2 regions of the Maricaulis maris genome follow, and region 2 is predicted to be linked to the other one. Evidence: predicted binding sites of a transcription regulator. Region 2 holds the regulator's gene; the other holds the start of a gene.
What was found. Region 2 encodes HrcA, which represses chaperone genes, less so after heat shock. Its sites were predicted from a motif close to GTTAGCANTCNNNNNNNNNGANTGCTAAC; they were not measured.
Positions count from the first base shown of each region.

Region 1 (14,653 bases), 2.4 Mb from region 2:
TCCGGATTGGCGCAAACCAGCTCGATCCCGCGCTCCAGGGCCCGAGCCAGGACCGCATCATAATCCTCAGGTCGGCCATTCTCGTAATCATCCGGACCGGTGCAGGTGATGAAGTCGGCCGCCTCGATATCGGTGAAGTCGAGATCGAGCCCGGCATAGAGGGCACCATCACTGGCGGGACCGATATTGAACGCCTTACCCGGGGTCCGCTTGAGCAATTCCTCATGGATGGCATCGCCCGAGGTAACCATGGCGTCGGTCGCACTCGAAGGCAGCCCCATCTGATCGAGAAAGTGCGCAAGGCTGGAACTGCGCCGCGGCGAGTTCGAGACCAGGCAGACCCGTCCCCCGCTCTGGCGGAATCGGATCAGCGCATCGACGGCTGCGGGCAACAAGTCGGTACCGTCTCGAATGACGCCCCAGACATCGCAATACAACGTGTCATAGCGGTCGCGAAGCGGGCCCAGCGTGGCGAGTTCGGGTAACATCACCTGCTTGAAGCAGGCCTGTGACAGCCGGTCAATGCGGCGTGTCGGCCGGCAGGCCGGGTCGCGGTGTGAACCGGTCAGGCCGACATCCGGGCAACATTGCCGCCGGTCTCGCGCGGGGCAACCTCCAGCATGTCGTCGCGCACAGGGCGCGGCTCGCCAAAGAGATGGCCCTGGCCGTAGGCCACATCCATTTCCAGCACTTCCACCACGGTCGCCTCATCCTCGATCTTGTCGACGATCAGTTCGATACCGTGACGTCCGAACAGGCCGGCCAGGTCTTCCGTGGCAATCGCACCCGCTTCGTAGCCGGCGATCGACTCGTAATTGTCGATGGCATCGAGCAGGCGGCGGCCACCGATCTTGGCAAAGCGAACGCCGGCCCGTTCCATCTCCGACAGGTCAAGCTCGACATGGGATATCTGGTCGATCGAGAAGCGGAACCCGAAATCAGCCATACGGGCCATGTTGCGGGCGGCGATGGCGTCGCGTTCCTCGAAGGCCTGCTGGGAGATCTCGAAGATCAGGGAGCTGGACAGGCTCTTGTTTTGACGGATGAAGTCGAGGAATTCCGGGAAGAAGGTCTCGTCCGCCAGGGAGTTGAGCGAGATATTGCAGAAGATCGCGACCTTGCGGTCCTGCCCGGTCAGGCGACGCACGATCTGCACGCAGCGGAACAGGAGGAGATTATCGACTTCGGCCATCAGGCCGGCTTCCTCGGCAGCCGACATGAAGGCCGCTGGCGCCAGCACGCGACCGGTCGCATCGCGCAGGCGGGTATAGCTTTCATAATAGGCCGTCCGGCGCTGCGGCAGGGTAACGATCGGCTGCAAATACAGGTCGACGCGGTTGGCGGCGAGCGCCTCGCGCACCGTGTCGATATCGGTCCGTGACGTGCTGGCGGCCTCGGGCGCGGCAGGCCGCGTCTGCACGCCGGCGGGACCGACGCGTCGGACCAGGTCCTCAAGCACCTTCACCTCGTGCACCAGCGCATTGTCGCGCTCCACCGATTCCGCACGCAGCTCGTCGGCGATCTCGTCAAGGCGCGCCTGGGCGGCTTCGAATTCCTCGGCGAGGGCCAGATTGGCAGCCTTGAGCTCGTGGATCTCGGTTTCCAGCACCCGTCGTTCCTGCCCGCGCGCCGCGGCCGAATGCGCCATGCCGGCGACGATGAAGACAATCGCCCCCATCATCCACGCATTTAGCGTCGGCATCAGGCCGAAGAACTCGAAGCCGATCGCAGCCACCGCGGCGACGGTGATGTAGGTCAGCAGGATCAAAATGTCGGATACGCGGGGCATGTGCGGCCTTCGAATCAGCGAATCGTCAGGTGTGCTTGAAGCTTAAGCTGTGTCGTCACCGGTTGTCGTTTGGTTAACGAAGGTAAACCCGACCCGCCCCTTTGGGGCCTAACAAGCTGATTTATAAGGTGATGCATAAATTAAAGCGGCCCGCCGATCCGGCGGGCCGCTCTCATTCGCAGTCAGAAACCCCTGGTATCAGGACGCAGCATGCGGCCGGATCAGGATTTCAACGCGACGGTTTTGCTGGCGACCCTGGGCCGTGTCGTTGGACGCGATCGGCGAGCGCTCCCCCATCCCGGCGATATAGAAGCGGTCGCGCAGGACACCCTGGCCGATCAGGTAATTGCCCACCGAAAGGGCCCGGCGCTCGGAGAGCTGCTGATTGTAGGCGTCTGCACCCACGGAGTCGGCATGGCCGACGATATCAACATAGGTCGCCGGGTAGCGGTTCAGCACCGTGCCGACATCAGACAGGATACCGTAGAACTGACCCTGGATATCGGCCGAGTTGGTGGCGAAGGTGACATCACCCGGCATGATCAGGCGAAGATCATTGCCTTCACGCCGCACACCGACGCCGCTGTCCGACAGGGCTTCGCGCATGGCGGCTTCCTGGCGGTCCATGTAATTGCCGACCGCACCCCCGGCGAGGGCGCCGATACCGGCCCCGATCAGGGCATTGGTCCGGCCTTCTTCGCTGTCATTGGTGTTGGTCAGATATCCCAGCGCCGCGCCTGCCGCGGCGCCCAGGAGGATGCCGCGACCGGTGTTGTTGGCCCGGGTTTCACCGGTGTACGGATCGGTGGTCGTGCACGCTGCCATGGACAGCGCCGCGACGGTAAGGACTGCAGTGCGGAGTTTCATTGAGGCTCCCTCTCGATAACGCAACTCTAAGCCTATCATATCGAACCAGATGATGGGCATGGCAATCTCCGATTTATGTTTTGCCAGATGAACGCAGGCTGACTGACCCCGGCCCTGCCCAAAAGTCCCCGGCTCGCCGGGCGGTCAGAGGCATCAATCCAATCAATATCTTCCATAATTAATATCGATTGGATTTATGGCCGATCAGCGCGTACAGGTTGAATCTTCAGACGGCAGACCTTCAGCGCCGGATCGACCTGTTACGGTGCCCTGCCCGAGCATGATCAGCTGCCCCGTCGGAATGCGGATACCTCCATTCCCACACGCGCACCGCGACACTCGGTGACGGGCGGCACCATTGGGGAGCCACCTTATGAGAACGCGCACCAAGTCTTTCCTGTTTACCTCCGCGGCAACGCTATCGCTCATCCTCGCGGCCTGTTCGTCGCCCGAGACCGGCAGCGATATGAGCGCCGACACAGAGGCTTCGACCGAGACCTACGCGGCAGCCGATGCGATGCCGGCCGCTGCGACACCGGATGCCCCGAGAACCAACGCCTTCTGGTGGCCTGAGCAGCTCGACCTGACCCAATTGCGGATGAACGAAACCACCCGCTCGAACCCGCTCGGGGAGGATTTCGACTATGCAGAAGCCTTCATGTCGCTCGATCTCGATGCCGTGAAGGTGCAGATCCGGGAGCTGATGACCACCTCGCAGGACTGGTGGCCGGCCGATTACGGGCATTACGGCCCCTTCTTCATCCGCATGGCCTGGCATAGCGCCGGCACCTATCGGACCTGGGATGGTCGCGGCGGCGCCGGTGGCGGCCAACAGCGTTTCGAACCGCTCAACAGCTGGCCGGACAATGGAAATCTCGACCGCGCCCGGCGACTGCTGTGGCCGATCAAGCAACAATATGGCGAAGCCATTTCCTGGGCCGATCTGATGATCCTGGCCGGCAATGTCGCGATGGAGGACATGGGCTTCCAGACCCTCGGTTTCGCCGGTGGCCGCGAGGACGACTGGCAGGCCGAGCTTGTCTATTGGGGCCCAGAAGCGGACATGCTGGCCAGCCAGCGCTATGACGAGAACGGTCAGCGCCTCGAGCGCCCGCTCGCGGCAGCCCAGATGGGCCTGATCTATGTCAATCCGGAAGGCCCCAACGGTGTCCCGGATCCGCTGCTGGCGGCCGCCGACATTCGCCGGACCTTCAACGCCATGGCCATGAATGACGAGGAGATTGTTGCCCTGATCGCCGGCGGTCACACCTTCGGCAAGGCCCATGGCGCACACGACCCGAATGAATGCACCGGACCGGAGCCGGCCGCTGCCGGCGTCGAGGCCCAGGGCCTGGGCTGGGAAAACTCCTGCGGCACCGGGAACGGCGCTGACACGGTCACCTCCGGCCTCGAAGGCGCCTGGACCTCGGCCCCAACGCGCTGGACCCACCAGTATCTGCAGAACCTGTACAATTTCGAATGGGTGCAGACACGCAGCCCGGCCGGCGCCATCCAGTGGGTCCCTGCCGACATCGAGGCGGCGATGATCGTTCCGGACGCCCACACGCCAGGCGAGTTCGAAACACCGATCATGTTCACCACCGACCTTGCCATGCGCGAAGATCCCGCTTTCCGCGAGATTTCGACCCGCTTTCTCGAGAATCCGGAAGAGTTCGAGGCGGCCTTCGCCCGCGCCTGGTTCAAGCTGACCCACCGCGACATGGGTCCGCGGGCCCGCTATCTCGGGGCCGATGTTCCGGCGGTCGAGCTGCTGTGGCAGGATCCGGTACCGGCGGTTGATCATCCGCTCGTCGATGACGGCGACATCGAGCGCCTCAAGTCCGACATCCTCGGCTCCGGCCTGACGGTTCCTCAGCTGGTGCGCACGGCCTGGGCGGCCGCCGCCTCCTTCCGTGACACCGACATGCGCGGCGGCGCCAATGGCGGTCGCCTGCGGCTGGCACCCCAGAACAGCTGGGCGGTCAACAACCCCGAGGAAATCGCGACAGTCCTCGCGTCGCTGGAACAGATCCAGGGCGATTTCAACGACGCACAGACCGACGGCACGCGGATCTCGCTGGCCGACCTGATCGTGCTCGGCGGTGCCGCAGCCATCGAGCAGGCCGCCTCCGAGGCCGGGCATGATGTCGCCGTCCCCTTCGCCCCGGGTCGCACCGATGCCAGCGCCGCGCAGACCGATACCGAGAGCTTTGCCCTGCTTGAGCCGCATGCCGACGCTTTCCGCAACTATCTCGGCGATGATCATAGCCGCGGGCCGGCCGCACGCATGGTCGACCGAGCTGACCTGCTGTCGCTGACGGTTCCGGAGATGACGGTGCTGATTGGTGGCCTGCGCGCCCTGGACGCCAATACGGGCGGCGGCGCCCATGGCGTCTTCACCGACCGTCCGGGCACGTTGAGCAATGACTTCTTCGTCAACCTGCTCGACATGTCGACCCGCTGGCAGCCGACCGATGCGGAATATGTCTATGAAGGCGTCAATCGTCAGACCGGCGACGTCACCTGGACCGCGACCGAGGTCGACCTCGTCTTCGGCTCCAACGCCGAATTGCGGGCCGTGGCCGAAGTCTATGCCTTTGGTGATGGCGAGGACCGCTTCGTCGCCGATTTCATCGACGCCTGGACCAAGGTCATGCAACTCGACCGCTTCGACCTCTAGCCTGGACTCAAGACCGCATCCGGCCTGATCATCCGGCCGAATGACGCCAACAGGACGGGTCGCCCCAGACCGGGGCGGCCCGTTTCCTTTTCGCTGCTTCAGCCCCCGGGCCCGGTGTGAAGCCGCGGAATGCTGGGCGTGTCAGAAATCGCATCACGGACCTCTTGACGCCCGCCCCACTGCCTCTTATCTCCCGCTCTGTTAGCAGTCGGTCAGGGTGAGTGCTAAATCGCCTTGGCCGAGTGCCAGAAACCTTCAGTCCTCTGTTTGGAGATAGACAAAGATGACTTTTCGTCCTCTGCACGATCGCGTGCTGGTAAAGCGCGTCGAAGAAGAGTCCACGACCAAGGGCGGGATCATCATCCCGGATACGGCCAAGGAAAAGCCGCAGGAAGGCGAAGTCGTCGCAATCGGCGGCGGCGCGATCAAGGAAGACGGCTCAGTGCGTCCGCTCGACGTCAAGGCCGGCGATCGCATCCTTTTCGGCAAATGGTCCGGCACCGAAGTCACCGTTGACGGTGTCGAGCTGCTGATCATGAAAGAGTCCGACATTCTCGGCGTGATGGCGTAACCGCCACCGCCGATCTGAACACCCTCAACTAGAAGAACGGATATAATCCAATGGCTGCCAAAGACGTACTTTTCGGCTCCGACGCGCGTGAACGCATGCTGCGCGGCGTCGATATCCTCGCCAACGCTGTCAAGGTCACGCTCGGTCCCAAGGGCCGCAACGTGGTCATCGAGAAATCCTTCGGCGCACCGCGCACCACCAAGGACGGCGTCTCCGTCGCCAAGGAAATCGAGCTCAGCGACAAGTTCGAGAACATGGGCGCTCAAATGCTGCGCGAAGTGGCCTCGAAGACCAATGACGTCGCCGGTGACGGCACCACGACCGCCACGGTCCTGGCCCAGTCCATCGTCCGCGAAGGCATGAAGTCGGTTGCGGCCGGCATGAACCCGATGGACCTGAAGCGCGGCATCGACAAGGCCGTTGCCCTCGTCATGGAAGACATCAAGGCCAGCTCCACCCCGGTGAAAGACTCCGCTGAAGTTGCCCAGGTCGGCACCATCTCCGCCAATGGCGAGAAGGAAATCGGCGACATGATCGCCAAGGCCATGGACAAGGTCGGCAAGGAAGGCGTCATCACGGTCGAGGAAGCCAAATCCCTCGAAACCGAGCTCGACGTCGTGGAAGGCATGCAGTTCGACCGCGGTTACCTGTCGCCCTACTTCATCACTGACGCCGACAAGATGCAGGCCGAGCTGGAAGAGCCCTACATCCTGCTCTTCGAAAAGAAGCTGACCTCGCTGCAGCCGATGCTGCCGATCCTGGAAGCTGTCGTCCAATCCTCGCGCCCGCTGCTGATCATCGCGGAAGACGTTGAAGGCGAAGCCCTGGCCACCCTCGTGGTCAACAAGCTGCGTGGCGGCCTGAAAATCGCTGCCGTCAAGGCCCCGGGCTTCGGCGATCGTCGCAAGGCGATGCTGGAAGACCTCGCCATCCTGACCGGCGGCCAGGTCATCTCCGAAGACCTCGGCATCAAGCTGGAAACCGTCACGCTCGACATGCTCGGCTCGGCCAAGCGCGTCAACATCACCAAGGACGACACCACGATCGTCGACGGTGTGGGTGACAAGGCCCAGATCGAAGCCCGCGTGAACCAGATCCGCCGTCAGTCCGAGGAAACCACCTCGGAGTATGACCGCGAGAAGCTGCAGGAACGCCTCGCCAAGCTGGCCGGCGGTGTTGCGGTGATCAAGGTTGGCGGCGCCACCGAGATCGAAGTGAAAGAAAAGAAGGACCGCGTCGACGACGCCCTCAACGCCACCCGCGCTGCGGTGGAAGAAGGCATTGTCCCGGGCGGCGGTGTTGCCCTCCTGAAGGCCTCAGCCAAGCTGGCCGGTCTGAAGGGTGACAACCCTGACCAGACGCAAGGCATCGCGATCATCGCCCGCGCCCTGCAGTCCCCGATCCGTCAGATAGCCACCAACTCCGGTGTCGAAGGCTCGATCGTGGTCGGCAAGGTGATGGAAAACGCCTCCCCGACCTTCGGCTTCAACGCCCAGACCGAAGAGTATGGCGACATGCTCGAGTTCGGCGTCATCGACCCGGCCAAGGTCGTCCGTACCGCGCTTCAGGACGCGGCTTCTGTCGCTTCGCTGCTGATCACCACGGAAGCTGCCGTGGCCGACGCACCGAAGGACGACAGCGCCGGCGGCATGCCCGACATGGGCGGCATGGGCGGAATGGGTGGCATGGGCGGCATGATGTAATCATGCCGGTCACCTGACCGACTAAAAGAGAGGGCCGTCCCGATGGGGCGGCCCTTTTCTTTGGTATCCCGGAGTTGGTGCACAACCGAGCTGCCACGCGTTTCTTCCCCGCACGTGGGGAAGTGGGCCGACGCGCAGCGGCGGGTCGATGGGGTCCGAGCGTAGCGAGGAAGGACCCTGACACGGATGGACCCATGCCGCCTTCGGCGTCACCCCTGCACCGCTTCGCGGTCCCCCTCCCCACGCTGTGGGAAAGAAAAGACGCGCCCGCGGGACGGCCGGCGCGGCGGACTAGCCCAGCCCGACCCGCGCCTTCAGCACAGCCAGTCGGGCGACCGACTGGTTGATGCGGTGCTCGGTCAGGCGGCCCTCGGCGATGGCGGCCTCGACCCAGCCGACAATGCGTTGCGGCAGTTCGGCGTCGGGCGCGGCCGAATTGGACAGCATGATCATGTCATTGCCGGCCTCGATCGAGCGCAGCACGGCTTCGCGCTGGCTGTAATTATTGCGGATCGCGCCCATGTCGAGATCATCGGTCATCACCACGCCGGTGAAGCCGAGCTGTCCGCGCAGCAGATCGTCGAGAACGGGCTTCGAGAAGGTCACCGGTTCGCCGCTCGGATCGAGCTGGCGATTGGTCAGATGCCCCCCCATCATCAGATGGCCCCGGCCCTGGTCGATCAGCTCGCGGAAGGGCGCCAGTTCGGCTTCGCTCCAGGTGTCGGAGATATCGACGAAGCCGTCATGACTGTCACCGCGGGACCGGCCATGGCCGGGGAAATGCTTGATCGCGCAGGCGATACCCTCGCCCTCGAAGGCGTCGATGAAGGCGCCGGCATAGGCGGCAATGGTATCGCCGTCACTGCCATAGGCGCGGCCATGACGTCCGATCACGGCATTCTCGGGGTCATGCAGATCGGCGACGGGGGCCAGATTCATGTTGAAACCGGCGGCGTGAAACTCTGCCGCGCCGAGCCGGTAAAGCTCGCCCGCGCCTTGCGGCGAGCGCGCCGCGGCGATCTCCATGGCCCGCGGGATATGGGTATAACCGAGGTCGCGCGACAGGCGCTGGACCAGCCCGCCCTCCTGGTCGATCGCCATCCAGGCGTCGGGGCGGGTCGCCCGGAAGCGCGCCGCCGAACCTTCGGCGCCCTCGCGGGAGCGGACATTGTGGCGCAGGAACAGCACGCCGCCGATCCGCTTCGCCGCCAGGTGGGCGTCGATAATGTCGGCGCCTTCGGTCTCGTTATGCGAGCCGATAAAGCCCATCAGCAGCATGTCGCCGACGCGCTCGGCCAGCGGCCGCTCGACAACGGTCTCGGACAGGGCAGTCACCCGGGAGCCGGTCGCCGCCACCAGTGTGGCGGCGATACCCGATTGCAAGACGCGTCGTCGATCCATGATCCGCTTCCGTCACTCACTGTACAGCCTGCGAGAATGGGCACCGCTCCGGCGGCTGGCAAGCCTGTCGCGCCGAAAGACACAGTCGGAGAGCGGTCCGGATCGGCTCGGAACCACACGGGGCGTGACAAAAAATTTAGCCGCAAACAGGGACGCCGTAAGGCGCGGGCCGCCAGGGTGGTGCCACATCGAAGAGGGATAGATGCGATGAAGAAGTTTTTGCTTGCGGGTGCCGCGCTCGCCGTGACCGGGGCCGCGGCCTTTGCGCTGGACGATGACGGGGTCAGCCGGACCCGGGTTCATGTCTCGGCCGACAGTGATGCCATGTTCATGGGCGATGACGGCCAGATCGTGGAGATTCGCGGCGCCAATGGCGATCGCACCATCCATATCGACCGCGACGGGGAACGCTCGGTCATCCGCATTGATGACCAGGAGATCGAGATCGTCGACGGGACGGTGCTCATTGACGGCGATGCAGTCGAAGTTTCACCGAATAGTGTGGTGATCATCGAGGGTGATGAGGTCCGGGTCGTCGAGGGTCGCCGGGTCCGCATGGAGCGCGAATTCGAGGTCCACATGGCCGAGCGCGCCCAGCATCTGGCCGAGATGGAAAACCATCTCGCCGACATGGCGATCGAGCTTGATATCGACGGGGTTGGCCATGGCGTCCTTCAGTCGCTGACGCTCGCGCTGGAAGGTCTCGACGAAGACCGCGTCCTGCAGTCGCGTGACTGGGACGAGTTGAGCGCCGAGGAGCAGGCCGAGGTTCGCGCAGAACTCGAAAGCGCGCGAGCCGAGATGCGGGCTGCCATGGACGAGGTTCGCCGCGAGCTGCGCGACAACCGCGCTGAGACCGATGACGACCGTCGCCGCGTGCGCGTCGAGATCCAGCACGCGGCCCGTGAGATGGCCCGGGCCGAGCGGGAAATCGCCCGCGAGAGGGTACGGGACAGGGCTCATGCCGAGCGCGACCGGGCACACGCCGAACGCGACGCGGCGCGGGCCGAGCGCGAGCATGCCGCGATGATCCACGCCGATACCGAACGCCTTCACCAATTGCTCGGCGATAGCGACGCCCGCGACATCCGGGTCGAGGACAGCGATGGCCGTCAACGGGTCTGGATTGATGGTGAAGAGCAGACCGGCGATGACCTCGTCGAGTGGCTGAACCGGCTCGAGGTCGACCGCCTCTCCGGTGGCCGGCTCGAAGGCAGCACCGATGACCGCGACGTTCGCCGCAATGTCCGCGTCGAACGCATCCAGCGCACCGAAGGACGGCGCGTAATCGACCTCGATGATGGCCAGCGCGTCGTGATCCTCGAATACACATCCGAAGACAAGGACGACTGATCCTCGCCTGATGCGGCGAAACGGGGCGGTCCGGCACAAGCGGGCCGCCCTTTTCTTGTCTGGCCTCCGGTTTTGAGCGGCCGGTCCGCCACCGGACAAAAAAAAGGGGCTGGCAATGGCCAGCCCCGAGATAACGGTTGGTCGATAAAGGACGCCTCCTCCCCGAAGCGCCAAAGAACCAAGCGGTCAGGCCCAGTTCCGAGTCTGACGTTGACGTGGGCACCCGGTTACGTCAACCCCCATAATCCGGAGAGCTGGGGACAAGGTCCGCCATGGCCTCGTTTTTTCAGCCTGCCCGGTGGCGCTCGACCAGCGCCGAGACCGCGCGGAGCCAGTCGGTCCGGGCGACAGTTTCCTGCGCCGGCTGCTCCTCGCGCCACTGCTTGTTGTCACTGATATCGGCGGCCAGGCGGGCACCGAGCTTGAGGTCCTTGATCGTCACCAGACCTTCCTCGCGCTCATTCGAGCCGACGATGACGGCCGCCGCGGCACCGCGACGATCGGCGTATTTCATCTGCTTTCCCATATTGCCGGAGCCGACAAAGGCCTCGGCCCGGAAACCGGCCGCGCGCAGCTCGCGGGCCATGGCCAGATAGTCCGCCGAACGATCCTTCTCGCTGGCGACCACGAGAACCAGCGGCTTCTCCTCGACCGAGCCGGTCAGGCCCAGGGCCGACAGGGCGGCGGCAAAGCGGCTGACGCCGAAGGAGAAACCGGTCGCCGGCACAGCCTGGCCGGTGAAGCGCGACACCAGGTCATCATAGCGACCGCCGCCGCCAACCGATCCGAACTGGATCGGCGAGCCGTCGTCATAGCTGGCCTGGGCCAGCAGCTCGGCTTCGAAGACGGGCCCGGTGTAATAGCCAAGGCCGCGCACCACGGACGGGTCGAACAGGGCGCGGTCGACATCGACCCCGATCGCGGTCAGCACCGCGTCGATCTCGGCCAGCGCGGCGAGCCCGGCCTTGCCGGTGTCGGAGGTCCCGATCAGCGGCTCAAGGCGCCCGATGACATCGCTCCGGCTGCCGCCACCAGCGTCGAGGAAGCCTAGAACGGTATCGATTCCGGCGGTATCCAGCCCGGCGCCCTCGGTGAAGTCGCCCGACTCGTCCTTACGGCCGCCGCCGAGAAGCAGGGCCACGCCGTCGCGACCGAGCCGATCCAGCTTGTCGGCAGCGCGTAGCACACGCATGCGGCGCTCCGGGTCGGCCGCACCGATCGTTTCCAGCACACCGTCGAGAATGCGCCGGTCATTGACCCGCACCACATAATCGCCATCGGCCAGACCAACCGCGCGCATCACATCGGCAGCGAGCGCGATCATCTCGGCATCCGCTGCGGCACCGGCGGCACCGACCGTGTCAGCATCGCACTGGACAAACTGCCGGAAGCGGCCCGGGCCCGGCTTTTCATTGCGCCAGACATCGCCGGCCTGGTAGCGCCGGTAGGGCTTGTTCAGGTCCTGGAAGTTCTCGGCCACGAAGCGGGCGAGCGGCGCGGTGTGATCATAGCGCAGCGACAGCCACTGCCCGTCATCATCCTCGAGCGCGAACACGCCCTCATTGGGACGCTCCTCGTCGGGCAGGAACTTGCCGAGCGCGTCGGCGTATTCAAAGGCCGAGGTCTGAAGCGGTTCGAAACCCCAGTCGTCATAGATCCGACTGGCGGTCTCGACGAGATGGCGCTCGACCCGCAGGACAGAGCCGCTGCGGTCTTCAAAGCCGCGCGGACGACGGGCCTTGGGTCGAAAGGGTTTCTTGGCGCTCATCACGATCTCCGATCTGGTTGGCCTCTCCGCCGGCGCGGACAAGCCCATGTCAGGCGGTGTTTTCCACGAGCAGACAGGCCCTGTGAACCCGCACACGCACACCGCAAGGGGAGATGCCGGTCGATTCACCGGAAATCAAGGCGTTACTGCTAGAACAGGCTGAGACTGACCGGGAGCCTGCCATGAAATCCGCCCTCTTCGCCGCGATCGCCGCCACGCTGCTGGCCCCCGCTGCCGCCCAGGCCGGGCCGGGCAGTGACTTCGCCGCCTTCGCCGCCGCGATTGGCGAGACCGCCCGGGCCCGCTCGCAGGAAGCCGCCAGGCGCCCGGCAGCCCCCGCGACCCCGCTCGATATCGAGGATCCGCTATCGTTCGAGCTGGAACAATTTTCCGTCGAGGCCCTGTTGATGAGTCGCCGCATAGACGAGGCCGGTGGCCCCATCGACCTGCGTTGTATCTTCCGCGGCATGTCGGCCGATGCGACATCGAGGCTGGAAGCCCTGAACGCCGCCGAAACCGCCGCCGAACAAGCCCATATCTATGCCGACCTCGCCGCCCTGATGTCTGACGCCAGCAATATCGCTCCCGCCGTCGACAGCGATACCGATCTCAGCGGTGTTGAGCTGCCGGCAAGCTGCCCGGCCCTGTCAGGGGGCTAGTTCGCCGCCGCCCATTCGAGCTGGTCGACGAAACCACCCGTGGTCAGAACCGTCGGCAGGACGCGCGGCGCGCCGCCCGAGGCCGGATACATCAGATAGAGCGGAACACCCGCCTGGCCGTGCTCGCTGATCAGCGCGCCGATCGTCTCGTTGCGATTGGTCCAGTCGGCCCGCATGCTGACAACACCCAGACTGTCAAAGGCATCCTTGACGGTGTCGGTATTGAGCACGGTGAGCTTGTTGATCTGGCAGGTCACGCACCAGGCCGCCGTCACATCGACGAAGACCGGCTGCCCCATCGCCTGCAATTCGGCGACACGCTCACGCGACCATTCCTCTTCACCGACCGCCATGTCCGGGCCACCGGTGGCTGCGGGAAGCCGCGCGATGGCGACGACGCTCAGGACACCGAGCGCAAGGGCAATGATGGCGATAACCGACCAGATCCGATGGCCCTGGCCGTGCGCCCAGACCGCGAAGGACAGGGCCAGCATGGCGGCGCCGAGGAAGAGCAGGCCGGTCGGACCGGACTGGATCGCCAGCACCCAGCTCAGCCACACGACCGAGGCAAACATCGGGAAGGCAAGAAACTGCTTGAAGGTGACCATCCAGCCGCCCGGCTTGGGCAGGAAACGCAACAGGCTCGGGAACACCGCGAACATCACGAACGGTGCCGCCAGGCCAAGACCCATGGAACCGGCAACCAGAAGCACCACCGGCACAGGCTGGGTCAGGGCCAGCCCGAGCGCGCCGGCGGCCAGGGGGCCAACGCAAGGGGCCGCCACGACGACGGCGAGCACGCCTGTGAAGAAAGCGCCTTTCCAGCCCGGCTTGTCAGCCAGTCCGGAGCCCAGACCCATCAGCCGTGTGCCAACCTCGAACACGCCCAGCAGGTTCAGCCCGATGGCAAACAGCAGCAAGGCCAGGCTGGCGACCACGATCGGCACCTGCAGCTGGAAGCCCCAGCCAACCGGCAGGCCGACTTCGCGCAGGATAACGAGGGCACCGGCCAGACCGACAAAGCTGACCAGAACCCCGACCAGGAAGAACACACCCTGGGTCCGCACCGCACCGGCATCGGAATGGGCGACCTGGACGAATTTGAGGACCTTGATGGACAGCACCGGGAAAACGCAGGGCATCAGGTTGAGGATCAGGCCGCCGCCAAAGGCGAGCAGGATCAGGCCGAGGATACCGACCGGTGCGGAGGCCGGAGACGGCGCCCCGGCAAGCGGCTCAAGTCCATAGCCACCGCCGCCCGGTGCGGCTTCGACGACAATGGCGCGGCGCTCACCGCCACCGGTGTTTTCCCAGGCAACAACGCCATCAAGCCCGCCCGCTTGCGCCGCATTGGCGGCATAACCCGGCTCAAGCAAGACGAGGGTCGAGCCCTCACCCGCCCTCAGCGTCTGAAGGCCGGCATTGCGGATGACCCCGGTCTCGTAAGGGAAGAAGCGCAGCCCTGTAATGGCAGCCGGATCGGCAAAGGCCGGGCCGCTCAGCTCGAGGATCACCCGGCCCCCCTCAACCGCGTATGAGGCGGCAATTGCGTCATCCGGCTGCGGGACGCTGTCCAGCGCTGTGCGGATGTACCAGTAGCCAGCCTCGTCCTGCTCACCGCTCGCCGCCACCGGCAGCGTCAGGGACAGGGTGCGCTCCTCGGGGACGCAGATATCTTCGCAGACCAGCCAGGTGGCATCACCCGTGATCTCGACCGTGTCGCCGACATAGTCCGCCGCGACCGTGATCGGCATCGGCAGGACGATCTCATCCTTGTAGCCATAATCCATGATCATGTCGGTGAGCGGCAGCTCGATCGGGGTCGGCCAGACCACATCACCGATCTGCACACCGGCCGGCAG
Region 1 is NZ_AP027270.1:661,984-676,636, reverse strand. Features, by position in the region: gene AAA969_RS03005 (TIGR01459 family HAD-type hydrolase) at 1-488, opposite strand, end outside; gene AAA969_RS03000 (EAL domain-containing protein) at 566-1,789, opposite strand; gene AAA969_RS02995 (OmpA family protein) at 1,988-2,656, opposite strand; gene katG (catalase/peroxidase HPI) at 3,174-5,336, shown strand; gene AAA969_RS02985 (co-chaperone GroES) at 5,620-5,907, shown strand; gene groL (chaperonin GroEL) at 5,958-7,610, shown strand; gene AAA969_RS02975 (glycoside hydrolase family 3 protein) at 7,902-9,011, opposite strand; gene AAA969_RS02970 (hypothetical protein) at 9,219-10,364, shown strand; gene hisS (histidine--tRNA ligase) at 10,651-12,132, opposite strand; gene AAA969_RS02960 (hypothetical protein) at 12,315-12,791, shown strand; gene AAA969_RS02955 (protein-disulfide reductase DsbD family protein) at 12,788-14,653, opposite strand, start outside.
Region 1: AAA969_RS02985 (co-chaperone GroES) is a predicted target of HrcA. The motif match lies at 5,537-5,565, and genes of this name have one in related genera.

Region 2 (14,653 bases):
CGGCTCCGGACAGTGCGGCCACGCCGGACAGCTGAGCGAAGCAATCAGGGGAATTTCATGCGTTACCTGCACACCATGGTCCGCGTCTCGGACCTCGAGGCGAGCCTCAAATTCTACTGTGACGGCCTCGGCCTGACCGAAATCAGCCGCTATGACAGCGAGCAGGGCCGGTTCAGCCTGATTTTCCTCGCCACGCCGGAAGACGTTGCCGCGGCCGGGTATGAAGGCGGCAAGATCCCGGAAGGCCTGCCTTGTGTCGAGCTGACCCATAACTGGGACCCGGAAGAGTATCAGGGCGGCCGCAATTTTGGCCACCTCGCCTACCGGATGGACAATGTCTATGAGGCCTGCCAGCGCCTGATGGATATGGGCGTGACCATCAACCGTCCGCCTCGCGATGGCCACATGGCCTTCGTGCGCTCACCCGACGGGATTTCGGTCGAACTCCTCCAGCGCGGCGACAACCTGCCGCCGCAGGAGCCCTGGGCCTCGATGGAGAATACAGGGAGCTGGTAGGCCGACAGGCTCAGCCCGCCCGCCGCATGTCCTCATAGCGTTTGCCGGGCTCGTCCTCGAAGCTTTCCGCCAGCACCGTCAGGCGTTCGACGCGGTCGGTGCGGAAATGGCGGAAGTCGTTTCGCAATTCGCACCAGGCCGAGAGCAGCCAGACCCGTCCGAAACAGGTCAGCGCCAGCGGGCGAATGACGCGTTCTGTCGTATCGTCGGCAAGCGACTGGTAGCGCACGCGCAGTTTGCGCTTGCCGGCTATGGCATTGCGGACGGGTCCGAAGGCCTCGGGACGAACCGTCTCGTCGAGGAAGGCAGCGAACAGCGGTACATTGCGCAGGCGCTGGCGGTGACCCTCCGGCAGGGCATGTTCGATCTTGGCCAAAGCTTCATTGGCAGCCGAGGCCAGATTCTTGTCGCCGGTCGCCTTGACCAGCCGTGCGCCAAGCGCGAGGGCATCAAGCTGTTCGAACGAGAAGGTAAGCGGTGGCAGGTCAAAGCCGGGTCGCAGCACATAGCCGACACCAGCCTCGCCATCGATGGGCGCTCCGGCTCCGATCAGATGGGCAATATCGCGATAGATTGTTCGCTCGGAGACCTCGAAACGATGTCCCATATCATGGGCGGTAACAGCGCCAGGCGCAGCTTCCCGCAGGGCTTGGACAATCCGGATCAGACGTTCGGCGCGGCGCACTGACACCTCCTGCAAAAACGATCTGGCGGGATGATGTCAGGGTTCGTGCAGGGCGGCAAGTTGCCGTGTTTCACGTGCAACATGGCATGAGGGTGACAGGCATTGTCGGGGGTGTGTCAGTCGGTGGACGCCTGGATTAGTCCGTCACCACATTCTGCATCGAATAGGCTCCGGCCGGCCGGCCTGTGCCGCCATTGGTCATCCAGCGCGCCGCTGCCAGCGCACCGCGGGCGAAGATGGAGCGGTCCAGCGCTCGGTGAGAAATCGTGATTTCCTCGAGCTCAGAAAGGAAGCGGATCGCGTGCTCGCCGACCACGGCACCGCCGCGGCTGACGGCAAAACCGATCGAGCCGGACTGGCGCGGTCCGGTCATGCCTTCCCGGCTCCAGGTGGCGATATCCTCAAGGGTTTCGCCCCGCGTTTCAGCCGCAGCCCGGGCCAGCATCAGCGCCGTTCCCGAGGGAGCGTCGGCCTTGCGCTTGTGGTGGGTTTCGTGGATCTCGATATCCCAATCGGCGGCTGGCAGGCGCGCCGCCTCGCGCACCAAGGCTTCGGTCACGGCCACGCCGAGGGAGAAATTGCCGGCCATCAGGATCGGCAGCCGTGTCGCGCTCGCCGTCATCAGGGCCGCTTGCTTGCGATTGAAACCGGTTACGCCGGTCACCATCGCCGGGCCACCGAGGCTGGCCAGCCGCTCGGCCGCGGCAACGGTCATCGTGGGCAGGCTGGCATCGATCACGATATCGGCGTCATGAACGGCCTGCTCAAGGGCGATTTCGGCCCGGCAGCCGATCGGATCACCGCCAAGCCAGGCGCCGATATCCTCACCGACGGCCGGTGAATCCGCACGCACAACGGCGCCGGCAAGGGTGAAGTCGGGATGGTCGAGAAGGGCGCGGCAGATCGCGCTGCCCAAGCGGCCGGTCGGTCCGAGTACGGCGGTACGAATGGGAGCGGTCAAACCGGTCCTCCAGTCACAAGTTGATCGGCCACCTTCTCGAAGATGTAAGAGGCGACAATCGGCAAGACAGGCAGAAGGATATAGAGCGAGAAGCGCGTGGCCAGTCCGCCCGACAGCGGCCATTCGGAACGATTGGCGACCCAGATTTCATAATCGGTCAGACCGGCCAGCGCAGCAGACGCGCTGTCATCGCCAGCCAGGGCCCGCTCGCGAACAAGGGCCATTTCCTCATGGATTCGTTCCAGCTCGGCCGATTTGGCTGCACAGATCTTGCGATGAACCGGATTGAGCGTGCTGGTCAGGATGAACACCCCGCCGACCGCCGTCGCGAGAATGGTCGGGATGGCGATCCAGAGCTGATCCGGACTGAGCATGAACAAGAGGAGGATCGCCGACATGAGCAACCATGACCGCGCGGCCCGGATGCCGATCCGTCCGAATACGGTCAGCCGGTCGAGGTGGAACAGGTCGATCACCAGATGATCAGCAACCAGCGCCTTGATCTCGCGACTGCGCCGCGAGACATCCATACCGGCCCGAAATCCGGTTCCGAACAGGGGTGGCGATATGATCAGGAACCAGAGCCCGACAGAGTCGAGATACCCCATGAGGGTTTGCCCATCCGAGTACATCAGCCAGAAATTGAAGGCGATGCCGAAGATGAAGCCGATCCAGAACAGCCGGTGATACCGGGCGCGCCAGGCGATCGGGATGCCCTTGGCCAGATTTCTTGCCGTGTCTGCGCTCGGTTCCGGCAGGGCCGCAATCAGGGCATCGACCTCGGGTTCCCAGCGGTCCTTGCCACTTCCCTCAAAAGCGATCGCTGTCGTCAGTAGCAGCGACAGGACAAAGGCGATCCAGTTGACCTGGTGACTGACCCATACCCCGTCAGCATTGAGATAGATGAAGGGAGGGGACTGGGTCAGCTGGGCAATAAGGATATAGAGCCCGTAGATCAGCCCGAAGATTACCAGGCTGGTTCCGATACTGCCCAGTGGTGAGCGCTGAAAGAGTGTGTATTCCAGACTTTCGAAACGGTCTTCCGGCCCGTCGGGCTGATCGATATGGGTCACGCGCAGCCCCTCTGAGTGCCAGTCGACATCCTGACAGAACTCTAGTCTGCCTCCTCAGGGCATGTCACGTCATGTGTGGAGCCGGATCAGCCGGCGTTGGGCCGACCGTCATCCGTCGTGACGTCATCCCAGAACTGTTTGACCTTGTTGAAGAAGCCGGCGCTGTCCGGGTTGCAGTTGTCACCCGACAGTTCGCAGAATTCGCGCAGAAGTTCTTTCTGGCGTTCGCTGAGATTGCGCGGGGTCTCGACGAAGAGCTCGACGATCATGTCACCACGAGGGCCGCCGCGCAGTCGGGGCATGCCCTTGCCGCGCATCCGCATGCGTTTGCCGGTCTGTGCGCCTTCGGCGATCTTCATCTCCGCCTTGCCGCCTTCAATGGTCGGGACCTGGATCGAGCATCCCATGGCCGCCTGGACCATTGAAGCCGGCGTCCGGCAATAGAGATTGGGTCCGTCGCGTTCGAAAATCTCGTGCGCCCGCACCGAAATGAAGATGTAGAGGTCGCCGCGCGGTCCGCCTCGGGCGCCGGCTTCGCCTTCACCGGCGAGACGGATCCGGGTGCCGTCTTCGACACCGGCGGGAATTGTAACGTTCAACGTGCGGGTCTTGCGCACGCGACCGACGCCGTCGCAGTCCTGGCACGGGGTCTTCACATACTGGCCGCGACCGCCGCATTGCGGGCAGGTCTGCTCCATGGTGAAGAAGCCTTGGGATCGGCGGATACGCCCGGCCCCTTGGCAGGTCCCGCAAGTCTCCAGGTCGGTTCCCGGTTCATTGCCTTGTCCGTCGCAGCGTTCGCAGTGCATGGCGGTCGGGACCTGGATTGTCTCGTCCTTGCCGTTGAAGGCATCCTCCAGCGAGATCTCCATGTCGAAACGGAGATCAGCACCGCGCGCCGGACCGGACCGGGCGCGGCCCCCACGGCGCCCCCCCATGCCGCCACCCATATTGAAGGCGTCGCCAAAGACCTGTTCGAAAATGTCGGCAAAATCAGCTGCCCCAGCGCCAGCGCCAAAGGGTCCCTGGCCGCCGCCCATGCCACCCTGCTCGAAGGCGGCATGGCCCATGCGGTCATAGGCGGCGCGTTTGTCAGGGTCTGACAGGACCGAATACGCCTCGCCGACTTCCTTGAACTGGGCCTCGGCCTCGGCATCGCCCGGATTGCGGTCCGGGTGGAATTTCATCGCCTGTTTGCGATAGGCGGTCTTGAGTGTTTTCTCGTCCGCGGTCTTCTCGACACCGAGGATCTCGTAAAAATCACGCTTGCTCATTACTGGTCACCTGGCGGCAGGACGAGAACCGCGTTCTGCCGCATTTGCTGGGCCACCTCGTAGCCGTGTTCAAGACAGAGACCGGCGGCGCCATCAGTGATGGCGGCTTCATGCCGCGTCTCGAGGAGAATCATGGTCGGCCAGAGAGATCGCGGTGAGTCCGCGAAGAAGCCGTTAAGGACGGGCTCCTCGAAGCCCTCAATATCCATTTTCATGACGTCGACGCGATTCACACCGGCTTCGGCCAGCGCCGATTTCAGCGGACGCAGGCGGATCGTGTCACCGGTTTCGCTGCCGCTGGCCACATGGACCTCGCCGCGATTGGTTGAAGACTGAACCATGGCACCCTCGCCCTCCTCAGCGCCGAGCGCATAGGGCAAAACTGTCACAGCGGTAGCCTTGGACACCCCGAGATTGAATTCGAGCCTGCGCCGGTTCTCGATGTCAGGCTCGATTGCAATCGCCTTGACCGGACGTTTCTGGGCGGCTCCATCGGCCAGCACAGACAGTGTATAAAGACCGGCATTGGCGCCGGCATCGACGAAGACGAAGGTTTCGCCGGCCGGTTTGGATGCCATCGCCAGGCGGATGGCCCGACGCTCGGCGCTGTCCCAACTCTTCGATCCCGCAAAGACGCGTTTCTCGCAGCGATTGTCCCGCAGGTGGACCCGCGCGTACTGGCCGGGGAAGACCTCGATGTCGGCGATCTCGCGACCACCCGACATCAGGGCCCGGCGCACAACGGATTCCGCCCCGCGACGCAGCGCATCGCCCGGCATGGCCGATGGCAATCGACGAAAGTGCTCTGCCAGAGGCGAAAGCGAGAACGCTCCGAACGGAGCAGTCAGGGGATCGGGACGGGTCATCGCGGGGCTCAGGGCTGAGCCGGGAGAGCCTGGAGCTCTCCCGGCAAAAACCGGACCTTACGCGTCTTTTTTCTTGTCGTCGTCGACTTCGGAGAATTCCGCGTCGACCACGTCATCATCGCCTTCAGCGTCAGCCTTGGCATCGCCTTCAGCGGCTTCGGTCTGCTGGGCCGCATACATGGCTTCACCCAGCTTCATCGCCGCTTGGACAAGCGCCTGGGTCTTCTGCTGAATGGCTTCAAGGTCCTCGCCATCCTTGACCTCTTTCAGCTCGTTCAGGGCGGCCTCGATGGCATCCTTGTCCGCGCCCGGCACCTTGTCGCCGAACTCTTCGAGCTGCTTTTCGGTCTGGTGGACCATCGCTTCGGCGCCATTGCGGGCCTCGACGAGTTCCTTCTTCTTCTTGTCGGCGTCGGCATTGGCCTCGGCGTCCTTGACCATCTGTTCGATGTCATCGTCCGACAGACCGCCGGACGCCTGGATACGGATGACCTGCTCCTTGCCGGTCGCCTTGTCCTTGGCAGACACGTTGACGATGCCGTTGGCGTCGATGTCGAAGGTGACCTCGATCTGCGGCAGGCCCCGCGGTGCCGGCGGAATGCCGACCAGGTCGAACTGGCCGAGCAGCTTGTTGTCGGCAGCCATCTCGCGTTCGCCCTGTGACACGCGGATGGTCACCGCCGTCTGGTTGTCGTCCGCGGTCGAGAAGGTCTGCGACTTCTTGGTCGGGATCGTCGTATTGCGATCGATCAGGCGGGTGAAGACACCGCCCAGCGTCTCGATGCCCAGCGAAAGCGGGGTCACGTCGAGCAGCAGAACGTCTTTCACATCACCCTGGAGAACGCCGGCCTGGATGGCTGCACCCATGGCGACGACTTCATCCGGGTTCACACCCTTGTGCGGATCCTTTCCGAAGAAGCCTTTCACGGCTTCCTGGACCTTGGGCATGCGGGTCATGCCGCCGACGAGAACGATGTCGTCAATGTCGGACGGGCTGAGACCGGCATCCTTGAGCGCCTTCTTGCAGGGCTCGAGCGTGCGCTTGACCAGATCCTCGACCAGGGCTTCCAGCTTGGCGCGGGACAGCTTGATGTTGAGGTGTTTCGGGCCCGACGCGTCGGCCGTGATGAAGGGCAGGTTCACTTCATAGGAGGTGGCCGAAGACAGTTCCTTCTTGGCCTTCTCGGCTTCTTCCTTCAGGCGCTGGAGAGCCAGCTTGTCGGTCTTGAGGTCGATGCCGTTTTCTTTTTTGAACTCGTCCGCGAGGTATTGGACGATGCGCATGTCGAAGTCTTCACCGCCGAGGAAGGTGTCACCATTGGTCGCCTTCACCTCGAACACGCCGTCGCCGATTTCCAGCACGGACACGTCGAAGGTACCGCCGCCGAGGTCGAACACGGCGATGGTCTTGTTCTCACCCTTGTCGAGGCCGTAGGCGAGCGCTGCCGCAGTCGGCTCGTTGATGATGCGCAGGACTTCCAGGCCGGCGATCTTGCCGGCATCCTTGGTGGCCTGGCGCTGGGCGTCGTCGAAATAGGCCGGAACGGTGATCACGGCTTTCTCGACCTTCTCGCCGAGATAGCTTTCCGCCGTTTCCTTCATCTTCTGGAGGGTGAAGGCCGAGATTTCGGACGGGGAGTACTTCTTGTCGCGACCCTGGACCCACGCGTCATTGCTGTCCGAGGGGACGATCTTGTAGGGCACCATGTCGATGTCCTTCTTGACCGTCGGGTCGTCCATCATGCGGCCGATCAGGCGCTTGATGGCAAAGAAGGTGAAGTCCGGGTTGGTGACGGCCTGGCGTTTCGCCGGCTGGCCGATCAGGCGCTCGCCATCCTCGGTGAAGGCAACAACGGACGGTGTGGTCCGTACACCTTCGGAATTCTCGATGACCTTTGCCTGGCCGTTTTCCATGACTGCCACACAGGAATTGGTCGTACCCAGGTCGATGCCGATGACCTTGCTCATTGATCGTCTCTCCGTTTTTTTCCAAGCGGGACAGGCCCGGCGAATGCACGGCCTCCAGAAGAAGCACCTTGCACCCCGATGACCGTCCCCTTCGGGATCGTCATTGATGATACCGGTGTGCCGACACCGGCTTTGGTTCAATCCACAGGGTCAAACCCTGCGCTTGAGGGCGATTTAGGGAGGCGCGACGGGGAGCGCAAGGCCTGTCTCAGGCGTATCGCATGTGCGCCATACGTATTTGATATGATTCAGGCGGTGTGGGGTGCCGGGCATTCGCTTGATTGGTTTGCAGACGGATCGCACGGATCGGCTGGTCAGCACGGACCGGTCGCCCCATCTTGTGGCCATGAGCGATGTTTTTTCGATGCCCGAGGGCTTTCGTCTCCTGCCCGGCCGCCTGTCCCGGACTGAGCAGGCCGGATTGATCGACGCGGTGGTCTCAGCGCGGCAGGCGGCTCCCTTCTGGCGGCCGACCATGCCGCGGACCGGACAGCCTCTCTCGGTGACCATGACCAACTTCGGATCGCTGGGCTGGGTGACCGACAAGGAAAAAGGGTATCGCTACGAGCCGCTCCACCCGGAGACGGGCGAGCCCTGGCCCGCAATGCCGCCGCTGCTCAGCGAGCTCTGGCAGGAGCTGGCTGACTATCCGGCCGCGGCTGAAGCCTGCCTGGTCAACTGGTATGCGCCCGGCTGCAAAATGGGGATGCATATCGACTGGGACGAGGAGGCGACAGATGCCGCCGTGATCTCGATCTCGCTCGGCGACAAGGCGCGGTTTCGAATTGGCGGACCAAAGCGGGGCGGCAAAACCGCGTCGATGGTGGTGTCCTCCGGCGATGTGATCGTGCTCGGTGGCGCGGCGCGGCGCTGCTACCACGGGGTTGACCGTATCTATCCCGGAACCTCGACTTTGCTTGATGACGAACGGTTCCCGGGAGGTGGCCGGATCAATTTGACCATGCGTCGGGTCAGGCTGCCCTAGGCGATCTTTCTTGAAGGCCGGCGGAACTTGATTGCCGGATTGCAATGCGGGCGCCATGTCCGGAACATGACCTGTGTGTCATCTTGCAATCATTCGCCCGAACGGCCCTCGGGGTCTGTCCGTGGTGAATTTGCATGGAGGTTTTCATCATGAAAACCCTGCTCCTTGTCTCCGCCATCGCAGTTTTTGGTCTCACCGCCTGTAGCGCGACGACCCGCAACGCCGCTGCCGGTGGCGCGATCGGTGCTGCGGCTGGCGCAGTCATCGGCAATAATACCGGCTCCGGTGATGCCCAGACAGGTGCGATTATCGGCGGTGTCGTCGGTGCGGCTGCCGGGGCCTATACCGGCTGCCGCGAAGACGGTGGCTGTCGCTGGACCGGCAATGATAATAGCCAGTCCGAGCTCTACTATGACAATCGCGCGGGTCGCGAATACTATGTCAACAGCCGGGACGGCTGCACCTATTGGCGAAATGGTGATCGCCGCAGCTGCTAGGTCCGGAGCGCCGGGTGATCAGGCCTGCCCTTGTGTCTCGCCCAGGTTTCCCTCGTCATCCGGCATGAAGTTCATCGCGGTCATGGGGAGGGAGCGGCCATTGGCCTGAACGATCCGGACATGCTTGCGGCCAAGCCGTCGGGGTTCCGGAACGCCGCAGGAATGGGCGATCATCTCGACCTGTTTGCGGATGGTCCTTGCATATTCGGCAACCCGCTCGGCCTTGTCCTTCACGACGAGGCCGCGCTGCAGGGATTTCTTGTGCGTCGTGACCCCGGTCGGACAGGTGTTCTTGTGGCATTTGAGGGCCTGGATGCAGCCCAGTGAGAACATGAAACCGCGGCCGCACTGGATGAAGTCAGCACCGGCGGCAAGGGCCCAGGCGACGGCGCCCGGAATAAGCAGCTTGCCCGAGGCCACGACCCGGATCCGCCCCTTGAGCCCGTAGCGTTCGAGAATACTCACCACGATTGGCAGGCTCTCCCGGATTGTCAGGCCGACATTGTCCATCAGGGCCATTGGCGCGGCTCCGGTACCGCCATCTCCGCTGTCGATGGTGAAGAAGTCCGGCGCGCTCTCGGGGCCGCGTTTGGTGATTTCAAGGCAAAGCTCCTCGATCCATCCATAGGCACCGATAACGGCCTTGCAGCCGACCGGCTTGCCGGTGACCTCGCGGATGTGGGCGACCATGTCGAGCAGACCGCCGATATCATCGAATTCCGGGTGACGGTTCGGGGAAATCGAGGCCTGACCGACCGGAATGCCGCGAATGGCCGCGATTTCCCTGGTCACTTTCTCGGCTGGCAGGATCCCACCCTTGCCGGGCTTGGCCCCCTGCGAGAGCTTGAGTTCGAACATGCGAACCTGTTCGTGGGCGGCCAGCTGGCGGAGCTTTTCATCGGACAGCCCGCCTTCGTCATTGCGGACACCGTATTTGGCCGTGCCGATCTGGAAGACGATGTCGCATCCGCCCTCGAGGTGCATCGGCGATAGTCCACCCTCGCCGGTATTCATCCAGATGCCGGCCTTGGCAGCGCCCCGCGACAGGGCGCGCACGGCCGGTTTGGACAGGGCGCCATAGCTCATGCCGGAAATATTGAAGAAAGACGGCGCGTCGTAGGGGGTTCGGGCATGCGGACCGATCCGCATGACTTCGCTGTCGGCCGCGTGGTCATCCAGCAACGGAAAGGGGCAGTTCACGAAAATCGCCGTGCCCGGCTTGTCCATCGGTTTGGTGGACCCGAACGGGATCGTGTCACCCTTGCCCTCTGAAGAGCGGTAGACCCAGTCACGCTCGGCCCGGTTGAACGGCAATTCCTCGCGGTCCATCGCGAAGAAATACTGTCGGAAGAATTCCCCCAGCGTGGAGAAGAGCGAGCGGAAACGGCCGAATAGCGGGTAATTGCGGCGAATGGCATCGCGGGTCTGGGCCATATCGGCCGCAACCAGGAACAGGCTGATGAGAACGGCCAGTCCGACAGCCAGTATGAAGACCTGCGTGAGGATGCTCATCGCATCCATCGCCCATCCCGGTAACATCGTCATAGCGCTCTCCTGCACGTACAGAGGTCATCATGGCCCGGCTTGGACCTTGATGCGAGCCTTCACTGGGGCCCTTGCCGCACGTGTGATGAGCTGTGAGGGCCGTGTCAGGCCTTCACGTCGACGGAGCCACCGCTATCCGCGCTGCCTGCGGCCGGTCCGGAAGAGACGGCGACCATGGCCGCTCGCAGGGTACGATCGGCGATCACGAAGCCGGTCTGCATGACCGCGGCGATCTTGCCGGCCGCCTGATCCGACGGGATTTGGGCGACGGCCTGGTGTTTGTGAGGGTCGAAGGTATCGCCCGGTTGCGGGTCGACCTTGCGCACGCCGTGGCGTTCCATTTTCGACACCATGGCCTTCTCGGTCATGGCAACACCGTCGATCAGGTTCCTGACCCCATCCGGCACGTCCGCAAGGGCCGCCTCATCAAAGGCGCCGACAGCCCGGGACAGGTTGTCGGACACGTCGAGCATGTCCTTGGCAAAGCTGGACACGGCATAGCTACGGGCGTCCGCGACGTCGCGTTCGGCGCGGCGGCGGGTATTCTCGGCTTCGGCGAGCGCGCGCAGCAGCTTGTCGCGCATGGAATCCAGTTCCGCCGTCAGCTTGAGAACCGGATCGAGTTCGGTCTCGGCTTCCGGGGTCGCTTCGCTCTGCGCCTCGTCCTCTGGCTGGACGGTGTCGTCCTGCGGGGCTTCGGTTTCGTCGTGCGGCTTGTTCTCTGTGTCGCTCATTTTGTCTTCACTCTCGCGATCGCGCGCCATCCAGGATCTGTCCGACCACACGGGCGGTGTAGTCGACCAGTGGAATAACACGGGCATAGTTCAAACGGGTGGGGCCAATTACACCCAGAGCCCCGATGATTTCCTGGTCGGCATTCATATAGGGAGCCACAATCACACTGGAACCCGACAGACTGAAAAGCGGGTTCTCGGCGCCGATGAACAGGCGTACGCCCTGACCGTCGCGCGCCTTGTCGAGCAGGGTGATCAGCTCCTCCTTGCGCTCGATATCCTCGAACAGCCGGCGGATGCGCTCCAGGTCGCCGGCAGCATCGAGGCTTTCCAGAAGCCGCGACTGGCCGCGCACGATCAGTGAGCGCTCCTGCCCCTGGCCGCCGCTCCAGTCCGCCAGTCCTTGCTTGACCAGGCTCTCGGCTGCACCGTCCAGCGCCGAGCGACGTTCCGCGATCTCCAGCTCGATCGCCTTGCGGGCGTCGCTGAGTGTGCGGCCCTTCAGGCGTGTGGAAAGGTAGTTGCCGGCCTCGATGAGCGCCGCCGGCGGGATGCCGTCCGGCGTGCGCATGAGGCGGTTTTCGACACTGCCATCCTCGAACACGAGGACTGCCAGCATCTCGACCACGGAGAGCGGTACAAATTCGACATGGCGCAGCGGGGCTTCCCGTTTCTGCGTCACCACCAGACCGGCGCCACCGGACAGGCCGCCGAGCAGGGAGGTCGCTTCGGTCAGGAGGTCCTGGGTCGAGCGGCCTGACATGGAGACCTGCCCCTCGATCGCCTGGCGTTCATCGGCTGACAGTTCGCCAATCTGCAGCAGGCCATCCACGAACAGGCGCAGACCGGCATGGGTCGGCATGCGACCGGCGCTGGCGTGCGGGGCGCTGAGAAGGCCGAGATCGGCGAGGTCCGCCATGGTGTTGCGGATCGAGGCCGGGGACAGGTAGAGGTTGCCGCTCTGTGACAGGGTCCGCGAGCCGACCGGGTCGCCGGACCGCAGATAGGCCTCGACGATCTCGCGAAAGATCGTGCGCATCCGGTCGTCGAGGGCGGCGAGGGCTGATTGCGGCGGGGTCGGTGACATGAGTGTTGAGATAATAGGCCCGGCGGTCCGGTTCAATCCGCTTTGCCAATCGCCGACCGCAATCCGGCTGAAGCCTGCGCGCTTGAAGCGATCCGGCAACGCCGCTAGGAGCGGTGGCGAAGCAATACGAAGCCCGGAGACGAATATGAGACCGAATGGACGCGCCCGCGATGCGATGCGGGAAATCAGCCTGGAAGCCGGTACCTCGGTCTATGCGGAGGGCTCTTGCCTGGCCCGGTTCGGCGGAACCCATGTGCTGTGCACCGCGAGCATCGAGGAGAACGTGCCGCCGTGGCTGCGCGGCGGCGGCAAGGGCTGGGTGACGGCGGAGTACGGCATGTTGCCGCGCGCCACACACACCCGCTCGCGCCGTGAGGCGACAGCCGGCAAGCAGTCGGGTCGGACCCAGGAGATCCAGCGCCTGATTGGTCGCTCCCTGCGCGCCGTTGTCGATCTCAAGGCCCTCGGCGAGCGCCAGATCACGATCGACTGTGATGTCCTGCAAGCCGATGGCGGCACCCGTACGGCGGCGATCACCGGCGCTTGGGTCGCCCTCAAGCAGGCTACCGGCTATCTGATCGAGGAAGGCCTTCTGAAGCGGGATCCGGTCCACGGCCAACTGGCCGCGATCTCGTGCGGTGTCATCGACGGCGAAACCCGTCTCGATCTTGAATACGAGGAAGACCGACGCGCTGAGGCCGATGCCAATTTCGTTCTGACGGACACGGGCGGCATTGTGGAAATCCAGGCGACCGCCGAGGACAAGCCGATCCCGGAAACCGATTTTGACCTGCTGTTCGCACTGGCCAAGGCTGGTGTCGTGGACCTTTGCAAGGCGCAACTGGCAGCGCTGCAGCGTTAAAGCTTGCACTGTTGCGCCAAGCCGGGTGAATTAAAGAACAGACGGCGGGGGCGCGCTGGGGGGCTGGAAACGGCCCGCACGGCCTCTTTGGGAAGGGGCAACCGTGCAGGCCCACCCCCACCGTCTGTCCCGTCGGCACAAGGGCCGGCGGTCTTGCGGACGACGCGCTGACCTATTCGGTCGCGTCTTCGTCCTCATCATCGAAACTCAACAGGTCGCCAGGCTGGCAACCCAGTTCGCGGCACAGCGCTTCCAGGGTCGAGAAGCGGACGGCCTTGGCCTTGCCGGTCTTGAGAATGGACAGGTTGGCCATGGTGATGCCGACGCGGTCGCACAGTTCGGTCAGCGACATCCGGCGCTCGAGCAGCATGCGATCAAGAGTGACGCGAATTGGCATGGTGAGCGTCTCCCTAAATCGTCAGTTTTTGTTCTTGGCGCATCCGCGCGCCTTCGCGGAAGACTTCCGCCAGAACCAAAAGCGCCGCTACGGCGAACCAGGCTCCTAAATCAATATTGCCCGCTGTGCTCAATTCAAGCCCGCCAACCACCGGATTATCCATGTCCAGCAGTGTCAGGATCATCGCAACGGCGCCTTGTGTGACATGGCGCAGGATCTGGTAGGCGGCAATTGCGATCGCGATCACCCGCAAATGACCGGCATTCTCCGGTACGAACGGGTCGCCCGCGATCAGCGTGGCGAAGATCCGGCGCAGTCGATCAATGACTACCAGGCCGGCGATGATTTCGGCCACGAGAATGGGGTAAACCCAGCCCAGATTGCGGATTGCGCCCAGCAAGTCGGTGACGAAGCCCGGCGAATAGCCCAGCCAGTCCATCACCAGCGTCGCGCCTGTTGCGAGCAGGACCAGAGCAGCGAAGCCGAGAAGAGCCCAGGCGAGATACCAGACGATGTCCAGCACCACCTTCAAAACGGATGCCAGTGATCCGCTTCCCAGAGTCTTCATACCCGCCCCTTCCCTGTTAGGCGTCGCACGTGAGGCTCACAGACCCTTGCCGGGCCTGTCGAGCCTCACGCGACTTTTTCCATCATGCCGCAACCGGGGCAATGGCGTAAAACGCGCCGGCGGCGACGGAGACCAGAAGCACCAGGTTGATGACGATCGAGCCGATCATCTGGATGCCTGCATTGTTGGACCTGACCATTTCACTGTTTCCTTTGTCTTGTATCTGACCAATTACCGTTGTCATTCATGTTGTTCGGACGACGTTTCCCGTCCTTGTTGTTTATCGATAAACAGAAAGATCGGCAGGCGCAAGCGAAAAATATCGTTTTTCGATATAAATTTTTCGAAAGGCGATATGAAATGCGACTGATGGAGGCTGAAATGGGTCATGAAACCTGGGTTCTCGCCAGCCATAATGCAGGCAAGATCAAGGAGATGGAGCAAATTCTCGCACCATTCGGGGTGGCCCTGAAAAGCGCCCGCGACCTCGATCTGCCTGAACCCGATGAAACCGAAACGACATTCCGCGGTAATGCCGCGCTGAAGGCGAGGGCGGCCTGCGAGGCGACCGGCCTGCCCTGCCTCGCTGATGACTCCGGCCTGTCCGTGGATGCGCTGGGCGGAGCTCCGGGGAT
Region 2 is NZ_AP027270.1:3,054,563-3,069,215, forward strand. Features, by position in the region: gene AAA969_RS14615 (hypothetical protein) at 1-35, shown strand, start outside; gene AAA969_RS14620 (VOC family protein) at 58-516, shown strand; gene AAA969_RS14625 (helix-turn-helix transcriptional regulator) at 527-1,201, opposite strand; gene dapB (4-hydroxy-tetrahydrodipicolinate reductase) at 1,338-2,162, opposite strand; gene AAA969_RS14635 (hypothetical protein) at 2,159-3,235, opposite strand; gene dnaJ (molecular chaperone DnaJ) at 3,322-4,509, opposite strand; gene AAA969_RS14645 (FkbM family methyltransferase) at 4,509-5,375, opposite strand; gene dnaK (molecular chaperone DnaK) at 5,433-7,343, opposite strand; gene AAA969_RS14655 (alpha-ketoglutarate-dependent dioxygenase AlkB) at 7,690-8,328, shown strand; gene AAA969_RS14660 (YMGG-like glycine zipper-containing protein) at 8,478-8,825, shown strand; gene AAA969_RS14665 (FMN-binding glutamate synthase family protein) at 8,844-10,364, opposite strand; gene grpE (nucleotide exchange factor GrpE) at 10,475-11,104, opposite strand; gene hrcA (heat-inducible transcriptional repressor HrcA) at 11,112-12,203, opposite strand; gene rph (ribonuclease PH) at 12,337-13,053, shown strand; gene AAA969_RS14685 (helix-turn-helix domain-containing protein) at 13,226-13,450, opposite strand; gene AAA969_RS14690 (DUF2975 domain-containing protein) at 13,464-14,018, opposite strand; gene rdgB (RdgB/HAM1 family non-canonical purine NTP pyrophosphatase) at 14,400-14,653, shown strand, end outside.